DNA from 3 places in the Cupriavidus sp. FW216-B1 genome. Region 1 is predicted to be linked to each of the others. Evidence: predicted binding sites of a transcription regulator. Region 1 holds the regulator's gene; each other region holds the start of a gene.

Region 1 (5,823 bases):
TGGTGTTGCGCACGGCGGCCTCGACCAGCACGGCGAGGTTGCGGCCGGCCGCCACCTGGATCTTGACCATGTGGATCGGCAGGCCGAGCACGTCGAGGTATTGCGAATCGAGCGGCAGGCGCTCGAACTCGCCGTCGTTGCGGCGCACGAGCTGCACCACCAGCTTCATCTTCATCTTCCGGCGCACCGCGGTCTCGCCGAAGATGGTCTTGATGTCGAGCAGGCCCAGTCCGCGCACCTCGAGCAGGTTCTGCAGCAGCGGCGGGCAGCGGCCTTCGATGAAGTCCGGCCCCAGGCGCACGAAGTCCACCGCGTCGTCGGCCACCAGCCCGTGTCCGCGCGAGATCAGTTCCAGGCCGAGCTCGCTCTTGCCCAGGCCCGACTCGCCCATGATCAGCACGCCCATGCCGAGGATGTCGAGGAACACGCCGTGCATGGTCACGCGCGGCGCGGAGATCCGCGAGAGATAGAGCCGCAGGTGGTCGATCACCGCGGCCGAGGACACCGGCGTGGTGAACAGCGGCGTGGACGAGCGCGTGCAGCGCAGTTCCAGGTCGGGCGGCGGCTCCATGCCGTCGGCGATCACCAGGAACGGCGGCTCGAGCAGGATCAGCTCGCCCATCTGGCGCTTGCGCATCTCGTCGTCGAGGCGCTGGTAGTAGGTGATCTCCGGCTTGCCGAGCACCTGGATCCGGTTCGGGTGGATCAGGTTCAGGTGGCCGACGAGGTCGGCGGCGGAGGTGGCTTCGCGCGCGAACTCGACGTCGAAGGCGCGGTCCGCGCCTTCCAGCCCAGCAACCCAGGAGAGTTTGATGTCGGCTGCGTTGTCGTCGAAGATCGACTGCGAGGTGACGCCAGTGAGTTCCATGCGGCTACTTTCGGGGGACGGGCTTTCAGGCCGGGCGGGCCGTCGCCCGGCGTGCCGGGTGGCGGCTGCCCAGGCGGGTCAGGGATGCCATTGCGTCAGCAACTGGTGCACGGCATCGGAAGTGGGCAGGGTGGCGAGTCCTTCGCGCATTTCGCGGTCGGACAGCAGCTGGGCGATCTCGGAGAGGATTTCCAGGTGTTGCTGGGTGGCCTGCTCGGGCACCAGCAGGAAGATCAGCAGCGATACCGGCTTGCCGTCCGGCGACTCGAACGGGATCGGCTCGGCCAGGCGCATGAAGCCGGCCAGCGGCTGCTTCAGGCCCTTGATGCGGCCGTGCGGAATGGCCACGCCGGCGCCGAGGCCGGTCGAGCCCAGCGATTCGCGGGCAAACAGGTTGTCGGTCACGGTGGCGCGCGCTACGCCGTGGTTGTTCTCGAAGAGGAGCCCGGCCTGTTCGAACACCCGCTTCTTGCTGGTGACGCTGACGTCGAGGTTGATGTTGCCGGGTGGCAGCAATTTAGCCAAACGATTCATGTGGAATGCGCAGGTTTTTCTAGTAAGCAGGCCCGGGGCCGGCAGGGGGGCGCGCCAGGCAAAAAGGGGATGAAAAGGCCGGTGCCGGCTCATACCCGCATTGCACCGGTTGTCCCATGCCGGTGTCGGGCGTCTGGCCATTATAGAGCAGGCCCGCCCCCGCCTTGTGCATCGCAATAGCCCGTGCGCGGAAGCGGTGCCGCGCGCATGCCCGGAATCGCTGAACCACCGTTCATGTATTGCGCAGCATACACCGGCGGCGGGGCGTTGCGGAATCCCCTTGTGGCATTGCGCAACGGCCGCCGGCGCGAGGGTGGACACGAAAGCGGACGGCGCAAAAAAGCCGCGCAACGGGCGCGGCTTGTTCTGGTTCAAGGGACTGACACCGGCGGCCCCCTTGGCGGGCCGCCAGGCACGGTCATTGCTGCATCTGCGATGCGGCCATCTGGTACTTGACCGCGTCGCGGTCGTGGCTCTGCACGCGATCCTTGTGGCGAATCACCTGCCGGTCGAGCTTGTCGACCAGTGCGTCGATGGCGGCATACAGGTCTTCGTGATGCGCCTCGACAAAGATGTCCTTGCCCTTGAGATGTAGATTGATTTCCGCATACTGCCGCCGGTCCTTTTCTTTTGTATTGTCGACAGAGAGCAGCACGCTTACGCCAATGACTTGATCGAAATGCCTGACGATACGCTCCAGTTTCGTTTCCACGTACTCACGCAGCGGGGGCGTGATGTCCAAGTGGTGTCCACTGATCTTGAAGTTCATAGCGTTTCTCCTTCTGAAAGAGCCACACCAGGCAGGCGGTGCGGCTCGGCTACAAAGTCTTGCGGAGATTGACGGCAGGGATTTTCAGCGCTTCACGGTATTTGGCCACGGTTCGCCGGGCCACCACGAAGCCTTGCTCGCCGAGCAGTTCGGCGATCCTGCTGTCCGACAGGGGGTTCCTGGGGTCTTCGGCTCCTATGAGTTGCTTGATCAACGCCCTGATTGCCGTTGATGAGGCCGCGCCGCCGGTTTCCGTGGATACGTGACTGCCGAAGAAGTACTTCAGCTCGAAAGTCCCCATCGGCGTTGCCATGTATTTATTGGTTGTCACCCGAGAGATGGTGGACTCGTGTAAACCCAGTGTATCGGCAATCTCCCGCAAAACCAAGGGGCGCATCGCAATTTCCCCGTGGGTGAAGAAGTTCTTTTGACGTTCGACAATCGCTTGTGCGACGCGCAATATGGTGTCGAAGCGCTGCTGGATATTCTTGATGAGCCAGCGCGCTTCCTGCAGCTTCTGCTGCAGCCCGGCCGCGCCGGAGTCGCCTTTTGCGCCGCGCAGGATCTGCGCGTACATGTCGTTGATGCGTAGCCGCGGCATCACATCCGGGTTGAGCTGCGCGATCCAGCCGCCGCTCATTTTCCGCACGAACACGTCGGGCACGACGAAGTCGGCCTCGGGGCGGCTGTAGGCATGGCCGGGGTAGGGCGCGAGCGAGCGGATCAGCTCGTGCGCGGCCTTGAGGTCGGCCTCGTCGACCTGCAGCGCCTTCTTCAGGCGCGTGTAGTCGCGCACCGCGAGCAGCTCGAGATGGCTGGTGACGATGGTCAGGGCCAGCTCGCGCTGCGGATGCTTGAGCCGGCGCAGCTGCAGCGCCAGGCATTCGGCAGCGTTGCGCGCGCCCACGCCGGCGGGGTCGAAGCTCTGCAGCAGCGTGAGGATGGCGTGCACCTCGTCGAGCTCGAATTCGAGCTCCTCGGGCAGCTCCGTGCAGATTTCCTCGAGCGAGGCGCTCAGGTAGCCGTCGTCGTCGAGCGACTCGATCAGGAAGATGGCCAGGCCCTTGTCGCGCATGGAGATCTTCAGCGGGGCGAGCTGCTCCATCAGGTGCTCGCGCAGCGTGGGCTCCGCGTCGCGCAACTGCATCGGGGTCTTTTCGTCCTCGTCGCCCTGCGGGCGGCGGGCGAAGTCGTCCAGGCTCCAGTCGTTGCCGTAGTCCTCGCCGCTGTCGCTGTAGCTGTCCTCGCTGTCGGCGGCGCCGTCGGCGCGGTTCTCGCTGGTGCCCTGGCCGTCGGCGGGGGCCGGCGCGGGCGCGCTCTGCAGGTTGACCGAGCCGTCGGCGGCCACGCGCAGCGGGCTTTCGATCCAGTCGTTCTCGCGTTCGAGCAGCGGATTCTCGGTCAGGGCCTGTTCCACTTCCTGCTGCAGTTCGAGCGTGGACAGTTGCAGCAGGCGGATCGACTGCTGGAGTTGCGGCGTGAGCGCGAGATGTTGCGAGAGGCGGAGCTGTAGCGACGGTTTCATGCGAGCTATTTTATGCCCAACTTCCGTACTGGTGGAACGGAAATTGCTATCGCTGGCGTCGCCGTGATCGTTTGCGGGGCGAAAGGCGGCATGAACGCCGCCTCGCGGGTGTCCCCGCGTGCCCCTCCCGCGGCTACATGCGGAAGTTCTCGCCCAGGTAGACCTTGCGCACCGACTCGTTGGCGATGATGTCTTCCGGCTGCCCGGACGCCAGCACCGTGCCTTCGCTGATGATGTAGGCGTGGTCGCAGATGCCCAGCGTCTCGCGCACGTTGTGGTCGGTGATCAGCACGCCGATGTTGCGCGCCTTGAGGAAGCTGACGATGCGCTGGATCTCGCCCACCGCGATCGGGTCCACGCCGGCGAACGGTTCGTCGAGCAGGATGAAGCGCGGCGCGGAGGCCAGCGCGCGCGCGATTTCCACGCGGCGGCGCTCGCCGCCCGACAGCGACAGCGCCGGGTTGTCGCGCAGGTGGGCGATCTGCAGGTCGTCGAGCAGGGTGTCCAGGCGCCGCTCGATCTCGGCCTTGGCCAGCGGCTTGCCGTCGTGGACCTGCAATTCCAGCACGGCGCGGATGTTCTCCTGCACGTTGAGCTTGCGGAACACCGACGCTTCCTGCGGCAGGTAGGACAGGCCCATGCGGGCGCGCTCGTGGATGGCCAGGCCGCTGATGTGCTTGTCGTCGAGCACGATGTCGCCCTCGTCCAGCGCCACCAGCCCGACGATCATGTAGAACGAGGTGGTCTTGCCCGCGCCGTTGGGGCCGAGCAGGCCCACCACCTCGCCGCTCTTCACGTCGAGCGACACGTCCTTGACCACCGTGCGCGAGCCGTAGCGCTTCTTCAGGTGGCGCACGACGAGCGTGCTGCTTTCGGTCAGGACGTTGGTCGCGGACGACGGTTCGGTCAAGGTAGCGGTCATGAAGGCGTGAATCCGTGGGTCGGCTGCGGCGGGGTCAGGGGGCGGCGGGGGCCGGCGCGGGCTTGAGCGGCAGCGCGCTGGCGGCGGCGCCGCTGGCGGGCTGCTCCTGGCGCGGCGACAGCACCGCGCGCACGCGCCCGGACGGGCTGCCCGCGGTGGCGTTGTCGGTGCCGCCGGTGGCCGTGTAGAACTCGTTGCGGCTGTCGTAGGTGATCACCGCGCCGCGGATCTCGTCGATCAGCTTGGCGCCGGCCAGGCGCGCCATGCGGGCGTGGCCGATCAGCTTGGACAGGTCCTGCTTGCCGTCGGACTCGATGCGGTCGCCCCAGCCGTCGATGTATTCGTCGACGTTGTCGCGCTTCTGGCGGATGTAGGCCTGCTTGCCGCCCTTGGAGGTGGCCACCGCGTACTGGTAGCCCTCGGGGTCGGTGCGCACTTCCGCCGCGTCCGACTTCAGCACCATCGTGCCCTTGGTCAGCACCACGTTGCCGGTCAGTACGTACACCTGCTTGACGTCGTCGTAGCTGGCGTTGTCGGCCTCCAGCACCAGCGGCTTGTCGCGGTCGGCCTTCTCGGCGCGGGCCGGCGCGGCCAGCGCCAGGCCGAGGAGGGCCGCGGCCGTCATCAGGGCAGCCGTGCCGCGGCGGCGACAGGACGATGTCGTCAGGAATGGATTCATATTGGCGTGGTGGCGGTTGGCGCGGACGGCTGTGGCCCGCGGGCGGCTTCGTTTCTCTGGCGGTTTCCGGGTGGGGCCACGTCAGGCCCTGCTCACGGCCTGGCCGCGGGGCTGGCCGGCGGCGGGACCGTGATGATGGTGCCGTGTACGTTACCCAGCAATTGTACTTCGCGGGTGACGTTGTTGAAGACGAGCCCGTTGGCGGTCATCACGGAAGGCCCGCGCGTGAGCTTGACGGCCTTGTCGGTCTTGACGATGTCGTCGTTGACCAGCACCTGGAAATACTCGGAGGCGGCCGTCATGGGCGGGTCCTTGGACGGGTCGGGCCCCTGCGCGCGCACGATCAGGGCGTTGCCGAACAGGTCCACCACCGAGCCCTCGGCGTTCATGGTGCCGCGGTCGGCATGGCCCGTGACCGGCGGGCGGCCGATCTCGTAGGCGCGCATGGCCGGCCTGGTCACTTCGTAGGTCTGGTCGTCGGCGAAGTGGATCATCTTGTCGCCGGTGAAGCGCATCTTGGTGTTGC
Region 2 (5,823 bases), on a different contig from region 1:
ACCAGCGTATGCGCCGGGCCGGCCACGGTAAAGCTGTGCACGATGTTGCCGAAGCCGTCGCGCGCCTCCGACAGGTTGCCCGGCGCCGACACCTGCCACTGCCGCACGGTCTGCAGCGGGCCCGAGCGCGGCGCCAGGCGCAGCTCGTGCACGCTGCGGCGCGGCGGCTCGGCGTAGCGGTAGACGGTCTTGTGGCGGATCTTGTATTTCACGATGTGGCGAGGCCGGCGCGACCACCACGGAGTTCAGGCAGCCAGCAGCGGCACGAGGAAATCCCGGCTGATGCCATTGCCGAGGTCGCCGATGCGCTCCAGGAAACTGGTCAGGTAGGCGTGCAGGCCGACGGCGAAGATGTCGTCGATGCGCGCGTATTTCAAGTCGGCATGGAGTTTACCAGCCTGCCGCTCGGTCTCCGACGAATGCTGGTTGCCCACCAGCGCCAGGATCGACACCACCTCGTCCATGCTCGACACCAGCGAGCGCGGCATGTCCGGGCGCAGCACCAGCAGCTCGGCCACGCGCTCGGGCGTGATCACCGTGCGGTAGATCTTGCGGTAGACCTCGAAGCCCGACACCGAGCGCAGCACCGCCGCCCAGTGATAGAAGTCGTTGGCGTCGCGGTTGGGGTCGCTGTCGTCCACGGTGCTGGCCTGGAACTTCACGTCGAGAATGCGCGCGGTGTTGTCGGCGCGCTCGAGGAAGGTGCCCAGCCGCATGAAGTGGAAGGCGTCGTCCTTGAGCATGGTGCCGAACTGCACGCCGCGCGCCAGGTGCGAGCGGAACTTGACCCACTCGAAGAACTGCGCCGGGTCCTCGCGCAGCACGCCGTCGGCGATCATGCGCTGCACTTCCAGCCAGGTGGTGTTGATGGTCTCCCACACCTCGGTGGTGAGCGAGCCGCGCACCGCGCGCGCGTTCTCGCGCGCCGCGCGCAGGCAGCTCATGATCGACGACGCGTTGGTCATGTCGCGCACCATGAAGTCGATCACGTCGTCGCGCGTGAGCAGGCCGTACTTGTGGTCGAACACGGTGGTCAGCTCGGAAATGTCGAGCATCGCCCACCAGCCCTGCTCCGCCACCTCCGCCGATTGCGGCAGCAGCGAAGTCTGGTAATTCACGTCGAGCATGCGCGCGGTGTTCTCCGCGCGTTCGGTATAGCGCGCCATCCAGAACAGATGGTCGGCGGTGCGGCTTAGCATGGTCGGTCCCCTCGTACTGCGCGGTTCGTCCGCGCCGGCCGCGCTGGCAGCGGCGGCGGCGCGGGTCATCTCAAGCATTCGTTGCGCGCGGCGCTCAGCGCTCCAGCACCCAGGTGTCCTTGGTGCCGCCGCCCTGCGACGAATTGACCACCAGCGAGCCCTCGCGCAGCGCCACCCGCGTGAGCCCGCCGGGCACCATGCGCACGTCCTTGCCGGACAGCACGAACGGCCGCAGGTCGATGTGGCGCGGCGCGATGCCGGACTCCACGTAGGTCGGGCAGGTCGACAGCGCCAGCGTGGGCTGGGCGATGTACTGCTCGGGGCGCGAGCGCACCACCTCGCGGAAGGTGTCGATCTCCGCGCGCGTGGCGGCCGGGCCCACCAGCATGCCGTAGCCGCCGGCGCCGTGGGTTTCCTTGACCACCAGCTGGTCCATGTGGTCGAGCACGTATTGCAGGTCGTCGGGGCGCCGGCACATGTAGGTCGGCACGTTGTTGAGGATGGCTTCCTCGCCCAGGTAGAAGCGGATCATGTCCGGCACGTACGGGTAGATCGACTTGTCGTCGGCCACGCCGGTGCCGATGGCGTTGCAGATGGTCACGTTGCCGGCGCGGTAGACCGACAGCAGCCCGGCCGCGCCGAGCGTGGAGTCGGGGCGGAACACCAGCGGGTCGAGGAAGTCGTCGTCGACGCGGCGGTAGATCACGTCGATGCGCTGCGGCCCCTGCGTGGTGCGCATGTAGAGGTGCTCGTCCTGCACGAACAGGTCGCTGCCCTCGACCAGCTCCACGCCCATCTGCTGGGCCAGGAACGCATGCTCAAAATAGGCGGAGTTGTACATGCCGGGCGTGAGCACCACCACGGTCGGGTCGGCGATGCTCTGCGGCGACACGCTGCGCAGCATGTCGAGCAGCAGGTCGGGATAGTGGGCCACCGGCGCCACGCGGTTGCGCGCGAACAGGTCCGGGAACAGCCGCATCATCATCTTGCGGTTTTCCAGCATGTAGGACACGCCGGAGGGCACGCGCAGGTTGTCTTCCAGCACGTAGAACTCGCCCTCGCCCGCGCGCACCACGTCGATGCCGGCCACGTGGGCGTAGATGTCGCGCGGCACGTCGATGCCGAGCATCTCGGGCCGGTACTGGGCGTTGTTGTAGATCTGGTCGGGCGGGATCACGCCCGCGCGGATGATGTCCTGGCCGTGGTAGATGTCGTGGATGAAGCGGTTCAGCGCCGACACGCGCTGGCGCAGGCCGCGCTCCAGCGTGGCCCACTCGCTGGCCGGGAAGATCCGCGGAATCACGTCGAACGGGATGGTCCGCTCGGTGCCGCTGTTGGACTCGTCCTTGTCGCCGTAGACGGCGAAGGTGATGCCCACGCGCCGGAAGATCAGGTCCGCTTCCGCGCGCTTGTTGCCCATCGTCCCTTCGGACTGCCGCGCCAGCCACTCCGCAAACTGCTTGTAGTGCGCGCGCACCGCGCCTGCCGGCAGGGCCTGCCCCGCGTGGATTGCTGCCGCCACGCCATCTTGCCAATCGAGCATCTCGTCGAAAAACCGCGCCGCCATGATGGCCGTTCCCCCATGATTTGGGCGCCGCTCAGCCTGCCGGCGATCCCGTTTTGATTGGCTTGTTCTTCCCGGCACAGCATTTCGAGGCCACCACCCGGGGCCCGGCGGTCAAGGCCGCGGGCCATGCGTCGAAGTGCTGTCCTAACTGGGATGATACCCATGACCGCGAAAGCCGCAAGCAGCAAGCGTTCGCGCCATCGCAAGGGAATGTAGCAAGATGTCTGCCAGCCCGCGCGTGCGCGGCGCAAAAGCGCCCGCGGAGGCCGGCGAGGGCTCAGCGGGCCGCGGCGGTGGCGGGGACTTCGGCCAGGATGCGCTGCACCAGCGCCTCGGGCGGCTGCCGGATGTCGAGCACCAGCGCCTCGCGCGGTTCCTCCAGCGTGTCGAACTGGCTCTGCAGCAGGGCCGGGTTGAAGAAATGGTCGCTGCGCCCGGACAGGCGCCCGCCGATCACGGCGGCGTCGCCCTTCATGTAGACGAAGGTCACGCCGCCGTCGGGCGGGGTCAGGCGGTCGCGGTAGGCCTGGCGCAGCGCGGAGCAGGTAAACACATGGGTGCGGCCCTCGGCGCGGGCCGTGTCGATGGCCGCGCGCAGCGCGCCCAGCCAGGGCCAGCGGTCTTCGTCGGTCAGCGGGATGCCGTTGTGCATCTTCTCCTTGTTGGCCGCGCTGTGGAATTCGTCGGCATCATGGAAGCCGCAATGCAGGGTCTTGGCCAGCAACTGGCCGACCGTGGTCTTGCCGCTGCCGGAAACGCCCATCAGGATGTAGATCATGTCTGCTCCAGCGATCGTGTTCGGATGGTTGTCCCATCCTTGTCGGTAGTCCCCGCGCCGCGCCGGGCGGTTTCTGGCGAACCGCACGGCCATGCAGCCATGCCAGGACCTGGCATGCACCGGCTCGGGGCTGCCTTGCCCGCCAGGCGGCGGGCAAGGCCACAAAAAAGAGGAAAGCGGCCTGGGGGCGCGGACTATTGTGCGACGGCCGCGGCGGTTTGGACAGCGCCGGGCGCGTCGGCCTCGGACAGGTCGAGCGCGCTGCCGCCCTCCTCCGCGGTGCGCGCGTGGCGGCGGAACAGGCCGAACAGGCCACGGCCGACGCTGAAGCGGGCGAAGTCGTCGTCGGGCGACGGCGCCAGCGCGCGCGCCGCGAGGCCGGACGCGCCATCCGCGCCGTCCGCGCCGCCGAGCCATTCCAGCGTGCCGGCCACGGCGTCCACGCGGATGCGGTCGCCGTCGCGCACGCGCGCCAGCGGGCCGCCCGCAAGTGCTTCCGGGCCCACATGAATCACGGCCGGCACCTTGCCGGACGCGCCCGACATGCGGCCGTCCGTCACCAGCGCCACCTTGTGGCCGGCGTCCTGCAGCGAGCCGAGCACCGGCGTGAGGCGGTGCAGCTCCGGCATGCCGTTGGCGTTGGGGCCCTGGAAGCGCACCACCGCGACCACGTCGCCGGTCAGCTCGCCCGCCTCGAAGGCGGCCTGCAGGCCTTCCTGCGAATCGAACACGCGCGCCGGCGCCTCCACCACGCGGTGCTCCGGCGCCACCGCCGAGACCTTGATCATGCCGCGGCCGAGATTGCCGCGCAGCAGGCGCAGCCCGCCCTCGGGCGAGAACGGCGCGGCCGCGCTGGCCAGCACCGCGGCGTCGCCGCTGGCGGCGGGGCCGTCGCGCCAGCGCAGCGCGCCGCCGGTCATGACCGGCTCCTGCGTGTAGCGCGCCAGCCCGCGCCCGGCCACGGTCTGCACGTCTTCGTGCAGCAGCCCGGCTTCGAGCAGCTGGCCGATCACGTAGGCCACGCCGCCGGCGGCGTGGAAATGGTTGACGTCGGCCGAGCCGTTCGGATAGACCCGCGCCAGCAGCGGCGTGATGCGCGACAGGCGGTCAAAATCGTCCCAGTCGATCACGATCCCGGCCGCGCGCGCCATCGCCACCAGGTGGATGGTGTGGTTGGTCGAGCCGCCGGTGGCCAGCAGGCCGACGATGGCGTTGACCACGGCGCGCTCGTCGACGATGCGCGCCAGCGGCAGGTAGTCCGGGCCGCGCGCGGAGAGCGCCAGCGCGCGCTGCGCGGCGGCCGCGGTGAGCGCGTCGCGCAGGCCGCTGTCGGGATGGACGAAGGCCGCGCCCGGCATGTGCAGGCCCATGATCTCCATCAGGAACTGGTTGCTGTTGGCGGTGCCGTAGAAGGTGCAGGTGCCGGCGCCGTGATAGGCCTCGCATTCCGCTTCCAGCAGCGCCTCGCGGCCGACCTGCCCGGTCGCGTAGAGCTGGCGCACGCGCGCCTTTTCCTTGTTCGACAGGCCCGTGGCCATCGGCCCGGCCGGCACGAACACCACCGGCAGGTGGCCGAACTGGAGCGCGCCCATCAGCAGGCCCGGCACGATCTTGTCGCACACGCCGAGCATCACCGCGGCGTCGAAGGTGTTGTGCGACAGCGATACGGCCGTGGCCATCGCGATCGCGTCGCGCGAGAACAGCGACAGCTCCATGCCCGGGTTGCCCTGCGTGATGCCGTCGCACATCGCCGGCACGCCGCCCGCCACCTGCGCCACCGCGCCCACCGCGCGCGCGGCCTCGCGGATCACGCCGGGATAGCGCTCGTAGGGCTGGTGGGCCGACAGCATGTCGTTGTAGGCCGTGACGATGCCCAGGTTGGCGGCATGCTCGACGCGCAGCTTGAGCTTGTCATGCGCGGGCAGCGCCGCGAGGCCGTGCGCCAGGTTGGCGCAGGACAGCCCGCGCAGCGGCCCCAGCTCCCGCTGGGCGCGCTCGCAGCGCGCCAGGTAGGCGGCGCGGCTGCGCTGGCTGCGCGCGGCCACGCGCGCGGTGACGGCCTGCACTTCGGAATGGAGGGCTTGCGACATTCGTGGGAGTTCCTGATGGTGTGTCCGGTGGTTCCGTGAACGTTTTTTTGTGTAGATTTTCTACATTATATCGAAAGACTTCCGCCGCGCACCCCGACAGCACATCACAAAGCGGCGAAAGCACGGTATATTTCGGCTCCATAGGTGAAATCCCTAGCCATTCCCGAGCGCGGCGCCGGGCGAATCGCA
Region 3 (5,823 bases), on a different contig from region 1:
CGCCGCCGGCATCTACGACGGCGAGTTCCTGTGGGAAGACTCGTTCGAGGGCGACGTGCACCGGCAGCTGTTCGGCATCGTCGACGCGCCCGCGTGCTGGATGCAGATCGGCTACGCCACCGGCTACACCTCGGCGCTGATGGGCCGCACCATCCTCTACCGCGAGGTGGAGTGCGTGGCCTGCGGCCATGCGCACTGCCGCATCGTCGGCAAGCCGCTGGAAGCGTGGGAGGACGGCGCCGCGGTGCTGGCGCTGTACCAGCCCGACCCGGTGATCGAGACCATCCTGGAGCTGCAGAGCGAGGTCGAGCACCTGCGCGCGCTCCAGCGCGGCGACGGCAAGCCCGCCGACCTGGTGGGCTGCTCGCCCGGGTTCGGCGCCGCCTGGGGCCTGCTGCAGCGCGCCGCGGCCAGCAACGTGACGGTGCTGCTGCTGGGCGAGACCGGGGTCGGCAAGGAGCGCTTCGCGCAGGCGCTGCACAGCGTGAGCGCGCGCGCCGACAAGCCCTTCGTGGCGGTCAACTGCGCGGCGATTCCCGACGAGCTGGTCGAGTCCGAGCTGTTCGGCGTGGACAAGGGCGCCTTCACCGGCGCGCACCAGTCGCGCCCGGGCCGCTTCGAGCGCGCGCACGGCGGCACCTTGTTCCTCGACGAGCTGGGCGAGCTGTCGCTGCCGGCGCAGTCCAAGCTGCTGCGCGTGCTGCAGGAAGGCGAGGTGGAGCGCGTGGGCGGCGCCGCGCCGCGCCGCGTGGACGTGCGGCTGGTGGCCGCCACCAACGTGGACCTGGCCGAGGCGGTCAAGGCCGGCACCTTCCGCAAGGACCTGTACTACCGCCTCAACGTCTATCCCGTCACCATCCCGCCGCTGCGCGAGCGGCTCGACGACATCCGCCTGCTGGCGGAGCGCTTCGTGGCCCGCTGCGGCGCGCGCCACGGCAAGAAGATCGTCGGCATCACCGACCGCGCGCTGGCCGAGCTGCGCCGCCACGACTGGCCCGGCAACGTGCGCGAGCTGGAGAACGTGATCGAGCGCGGCGTGATCCTGGCCGGCAACGGCGGCCTGATCTCCGCCGACCACCTGTTCCTGCCCGCGGGCGCGCAGGCCGGCATGGACACCGCGCCGCGCCTGGGCGCCGGCGGCACGCTGCCGGCCCTGCGCGAAGCGGCGGTGCACGGCCTGCTCGACCACATGGCCGAGCAGCAGCTCGCGCTGGGCGACGTGGAGACCGTGCTGATGGAGGCCGCGATGGCGCGCGCCGACGGCAACCTGAGCCAGGCCGCGCGCCTGCTCGGCATCACCCGGCCGCAACTGGCCTACCGCTGGAAGAACCGCGGCGGCCGCGGCAACTGAGGCGGGCCGGTCCGCATGGCCGGCGCGTGCCTTGCCACGTGCCCGGCCGCGCTTTCACCATTTGATCCATCCCCCGCGGCGCGCCGCGCGGCCGCCCGGCGCGGCTTGCTGCGGCGCATGCCGCGTTCCTCCCTGTTCGCGCCACCGTTCGCGCCGCCCCGCGCGGCGCCGCCTGTTGCGGCGCACAGCCCGCGCGCGCCGCCCGCAAACGCCCGCCCCGCGCGGCTTTTCACCATTTGATCAAGCCCAGCCGCGGGCTTGATCAATTCATCGATGCGCCGCCGCCGCTCCCGTGCGGGTAAACGCGCGGGCAACGCCGCGCTCCGGGCCGCCGGCCCTTGCGCCGCCGTGCTTCGCGCCGGCTGGCACGCTCTTCGCAATGGAGCTGCGTGCCAGCCAACCCGAGGAGCGCGCCATGATCAACCAGTCGGTCCCCCTGTTCGAAGCCGTGCCGCGCTACGTGCGCGTGGACGGCCGCACGCCGGCGGGCTTCGTGCAGTTCGCCTTCTGCGTGGCGGACCCCGAGCTCAACGTCGAGCTGATCATGCCCGAGCCGATGTTCGAGGCGTTCTGCAGCGTCAACCGCGTGCGCTTCCTCCCACCTGAACCGGACGCCTGAGCGCCCGCCCGAAACCGGAACACCAGGAACATCGAGAACAGCAGGACCCAGGAGACCCAGCCATGCAAGTCGACATCAAGACCCGGCAGATCGAGCCGCTGCGCCAGACCTACGGCCACGTGGCGCGCCGCTTCGGCGACAAGCCCGCGTCGCGCTACCAGGAGGCCACCTACGACGTGCAGTCGGAGGTCAACTTCCACTACCGCCCCACCTGGGACCCGGGCCACGCGCTCTACGACAAGAGCCGCACCGCCATCGTCATGGCGGACTGGTACGCGCTCAAGGACCCGCGCCAGTACTACTACGGCGCCTACGTCGGCGCGCGCGGCCGCCAGCAGGACGCCACCGAGAAAAGCTTCGCCTTCGTGGAGAAGCGCGGCCTGCTGCAGGCGCTGCCGGCCGAGTGGCGGGAGCGCCTGGCCGACGGCCTGCTGCCGCTGCGCCACGTGGAGTGGGGCGCCAACATGAACAATTTCTATTGCGCCGACTACGGCTGGGGCACCGCCATCACGCAGGCCTGCACCTATTGCGCGATGGACCGGCTCGGCATCGCGCAGTACCTGTCGCGCATCGGCATGCTGCTCGACGGCAATACCGGCGTGGCGCTGGAGCGCGCCAAGGCGGCCTGGCTGGACAGCCCGGCGTGGCAGCCGCTGCGCCGCATGGTCGAGCACAGCTTCGTGATCGAGGACTGGTTCGAGACCTTCGTCACCCAGAACCTGGTGCTCGACGGCCTGCTCTATCCGCTGGTGTACCAGCACGCCGACGCCGCCATCGCGCGCGCCTGCGGCACCGGGCTGGCGGTGCTGACCGAGTTCATGAACGACTGGCGCGAGGAACACGCGCGCTGGGTCGACGCCGTGGTGCAGACCGCGGCGGCCGAGTCGGAGGCCAACCGCGCGCTGCTGGCGGGCTGGGCGCGCGGCGCGCGCGCGCAGGCCGGCGCCGCGCTGGTGCCGGTGGCGGACACGCTGCTGGGCGCCGGCGGCGAGCAGGCCGTGGCGCTGTGCCTGGAGCAGTTCGACGTGCGCCTGCGCAAGCTCGGCCTGGACTGAGGAGCGCGCCATGACCGCCAACACTGCCGACGTCTCGAACGTCTCGAACGTCTCCAACGTCTACATCGCGCTGCAGAGCAACGACGACACCCGCCCCATCATCGACGCCATCACCGAGGCCAACCCGCACGCCGTGGTGTCGCGCTTTCCCGCGATGGTGAAGATCGACGCGCCGGGGCACCTCACCATCGTGCGCGCGCTGGTCTCGGACAAGCTCGGCCGCGACTGGGACCTGCAGGAGATCCACCTCAACCTGATCTCGCTGTGCGGCAACATCGACGAGGACGACGACGCCTTCACGCTGCGCTGGAACGACTGAATTCACCGCCGCGCCGGCGGCGGGCAAGCATAACGGAGACATCATGGACGCACGCAAGAAACTCAACCTGCGCGAGAAATACGCGACGATGACGCGCGACCTCGGCTGGGAGACCACCTACGAGCCGATGGACAAGGTCTTTCCCTACGACAAGTACGAGGGCATCAAGATCCACGACTGGGACCAGTGGGAAGACCCGTTCCGCATGACGATGGACGCCTACTGGAAATACCAGTCGGAGAAGGAGCGCAAGCTGTACGCGATCATCGACTCCTTCGTGCAGAACAACGGCCACCTCAACGTCTCCGACCCGCGCTACCTGAACGCGCTGCGTCTGTTCCTGACCGGCGTGACGCCGCTGGAGTACGCCGCGCACCGCGGCTACGCCCATCTCGGGCGCCATTTCCGCGGCGCCGGCGCGCGCGTGGCGGCGCAGATGCAGTCCGTCGACGAGCTGCGCCACGCGCAGACGCAACTGCACACGATGTCGGTCTACAACAAGTATTTCCACGGCTTCGGCGAATGGCGCCACATGCACGACCGGGTCTGGTACCTGTCGGTGCCCAAGTCGTATTTCGAGGACGCCATGAGCGCGGGGCCGTTCGAGTTCATCACCGCGATCTCGTTCTCGTTCGAGTACGTGCTGACCAACCTGCTGTTCATGCCCTTCATGTCGGGCGCGGCCTACAACGGCGACATGGCCACGGTGACGTTCGGCTTCTCGGCGCAGTCGGACGAGTCGCGCCACATGACGCTGGGCCTGGAGGTGGTGAAGTTCCTGTGCCAGCAGGACCCCGGCAACATCCCCATCCTGCAGAAGTGGCTGGACAAATGGTTCTGGCGCGGCTTCCGCCTGCTCACGCTGGTCGGCATGATGATGGACTACATGCTGCCGCGCCGCGTGATGTCGTGGGCCGAGGCCTGGGAGATGTACTTCGAGCAGGCCGGCGGCGCGCTGTTCCGCGATCTGGAACGCTACGGCCTGCGCATGCCGAAGCACCACGAGGCCGCCACCCGCACCAAGGACCGCATCACGCACGAAGCGTGGGGCACCTTCTACAACTACGCCGCCGCCGCCGGTTTTCACACCTGGATCCCCAAGCCCGACGAGATGGCGTGGCTGGCGCAGAAATACCCCGACACCTTCGAGCGCTACTACAAGCCGCGCCTGGACCACTGGCACGCGCGCCAGCAGGCCGGCGAGCGCTTCTACAACGGCACGCTGCCGATGCTGTGCCAGACCTGCCAGATCCCGATGGTGTTCTCCGAGCCGGACGACCCCACCCAGACCTGCTACCGCGAGAGCAGCTACCACGGCATGAAGTTCCACTTCTGCTCGGACGGCTGCAAGGACATCTTCGACGGCGAGCCGGAGAAATACGCGCAGGCCTGGCTGCCGGTGCACCAGATCTACCAGGGCAACTGCGGCGGCGCCGCGCTCGAGGACGTGCTCAAGTGGTACCGCCTCGACGCCGGCGCGGACAACCTCGACTTCGAGGGCTCGCAGGACCAGCGGAACTGGAACGCCTGGAAGGGCGTGCCGGGCGCGGCCGCCTGAGCGCGCCGCCGGCAAGAACGAACACAGCGAGGAGACCACCATGCCCGTCGTATCCATCGGCCCCTACGAATTCGAGCCCGCCGACCGCGCCGCCGCCTTCCACGGCAACCGGCTGCTCTATGTCGGCTGGGACCGCCACCTGCTGTTCTGCGCGCCGCACTGCCTGCCGTTCCCGCCCGCCACGCGCCTGCGCGACGTGGTGGAGAACGTGCTGCCGGGCATCTACGGCTACCACCCCGACTTCGCCCGCATCGACTGGCGCCGCGTGGAGTGGCTGCGCGGCAGCGTGCCGTGGGAGCCGGACCTGGACCGCACGCTGGAAGAGAACGGCCTCGGCCACAAGGACGTGATCCGCTTCCGCACGCCGGGGCTGGACGGCATCGGCGGCAGCGGCAGTTGAGCGGCGCGGGCCGCGAGGAGAACCGACATGTATGCACTGACCATCGAGCCGATCGGCCAGACCATCCCCATCGCGCCCGGGCAGACCGTGCTCGACGCCTGCCTGCGCGGCGGCGTGTGGCTGCCGCATGCGTGCTGCCACGGCCTATGCGCCACCTGCAAGGTGCAGGTGGTGGACGGCGAGTTCGAGCACGGCGCGGCCTCTGGCTTCGCGCTGATGGATTTCGAGCGCGACAACGGCCAGTGCCTGGCGTGCTGCGCCACCGCGCAGTCCGACCTGGTGATCGAGGCCGACATCGAGGAAGACGCCGATTCGCTCGGCCTGCCGCTGGCCGACTACCGCGCCGAGGTGGTGGCGACACGCGCGCTCACGCCCACCATCCGCGGCATCTGGCTGCGCGTGAAGGACGGTGGCGCCGCCGCCTTCCAGGCCGGGCAATACCTCAACCTGCACGTGCCCGGCTGCGACCAGCCGCGCGCGTTCTCGCTGGCCAGCCGGCCCGGCGACGAGCTGGTCGAGCT

Evidence for each region. Region 1 encodes sigma-54, which starts transcription at its own class of promoters, with help from an activator protein. Its sites were predicted from a motif close to TGGCANGNAANCTGCTTT; they were not measured.
Region 2: AC3WXD_RS11345 (circularly permuted type 2 ATP-grasp protein) is a predicted target of sigma-54. The motif match lies at 2,979-2,996, and genes of this name have one in related genera.
Region 3: AC3WXD_RS05595 (phenol hydroxylase subunit) is a predicted target of sigma-54. The motif match lies at 1,715-1,732, and genes of this name have one in related genera.

The regions. Positions count from the first base shown of each region.
Region 1 covers NZ_JBYTEL010000011.1:67,877-73,699, reverse strand. Annotated here, with positions in the region: gene hprK (HPr(Ser) kinase/phosphatase) at 1-868, opposite strand, end outside; gene ptsN (PTS IIA-like nitrogen regulatory protein PtsN) at 947-1,402, opposite strand; gene hpf (ribosome hibernation-promoting factor, HPF/YfiA family) at 1,821-2,171, opposite strand; gene AC3WXD_RS21860 (RNA polymerase factor sigma-54) at 2,221-3,696, opposite strand; gene lptB (LPS export ABC transporter ATP-binding protein) at 3,830-4,618, opposite strand; gene lptA (lipopolysaccharide transport periplasmic protein LptA) at 4,653-5,297, opposite strand; gene lptC (LPS export ABC transporter periplasmic protein LptC) at 5,390-5,823, opposite strand, start outside.
Region 2 covers NZ_JBYTEL010000003.1:361,569-367,391, forward strand. Annotated here, with positions in the region: gene AC3WXD_RS11335 (transglutaminase family protein) at 1-212, opposite strand, end outside; gene AC3WXD_RS11340 (alpha-E domain-containing protein) at 246-1,199, opposite strand; gene AC3WXD_RS11345 (circularly permuted type 2 ATP-grasp protein) at 1,294-2,766, opposite strand; gene AC3WXD_RS11350 (gluconokinase) at 3,044-3,544, opposite strand; gene edd (phosphogluconate dehydratase) at 3,739-5,634, opposite strand.
Region 3 covers NZ_JBYTEL010000001.1:1,290,716-1,296,538, reverse strand. Annotated here, with positions in the region: gene poxR (phenol degradation transcriptional regulator PoxR) at 1-1,351, shown strand, start outside; gene AC3WXD_RS05595 (phenol hydroxylase subunit) at 1,767-1,970, shown strand; gene AC3WXD_RS05590 (aromatic/alkene monooxygenase hydroxylase subunit beta) at 2,033-3,025, shown strand; gene AC3WXD_RS05585 (MmoB/DmpM family protein) at 3,036-3,344, shown strand; gene AC3WXD_RS05580 (aromatic/alkene/methane monooxygenase hydroxylase/oxygenase subunit alpha) at 3,388-4,902, shown strand; gene AC3WXD_RS05575 (phenol hydroxylase subunit P4) at 4,943-5,302, shown strand; gene AC3WXD_RS05570 (NADH:ubiquinone reductase (Na(+)-transporting) subunit F) at 5,330-5,823, shown strand, end outside.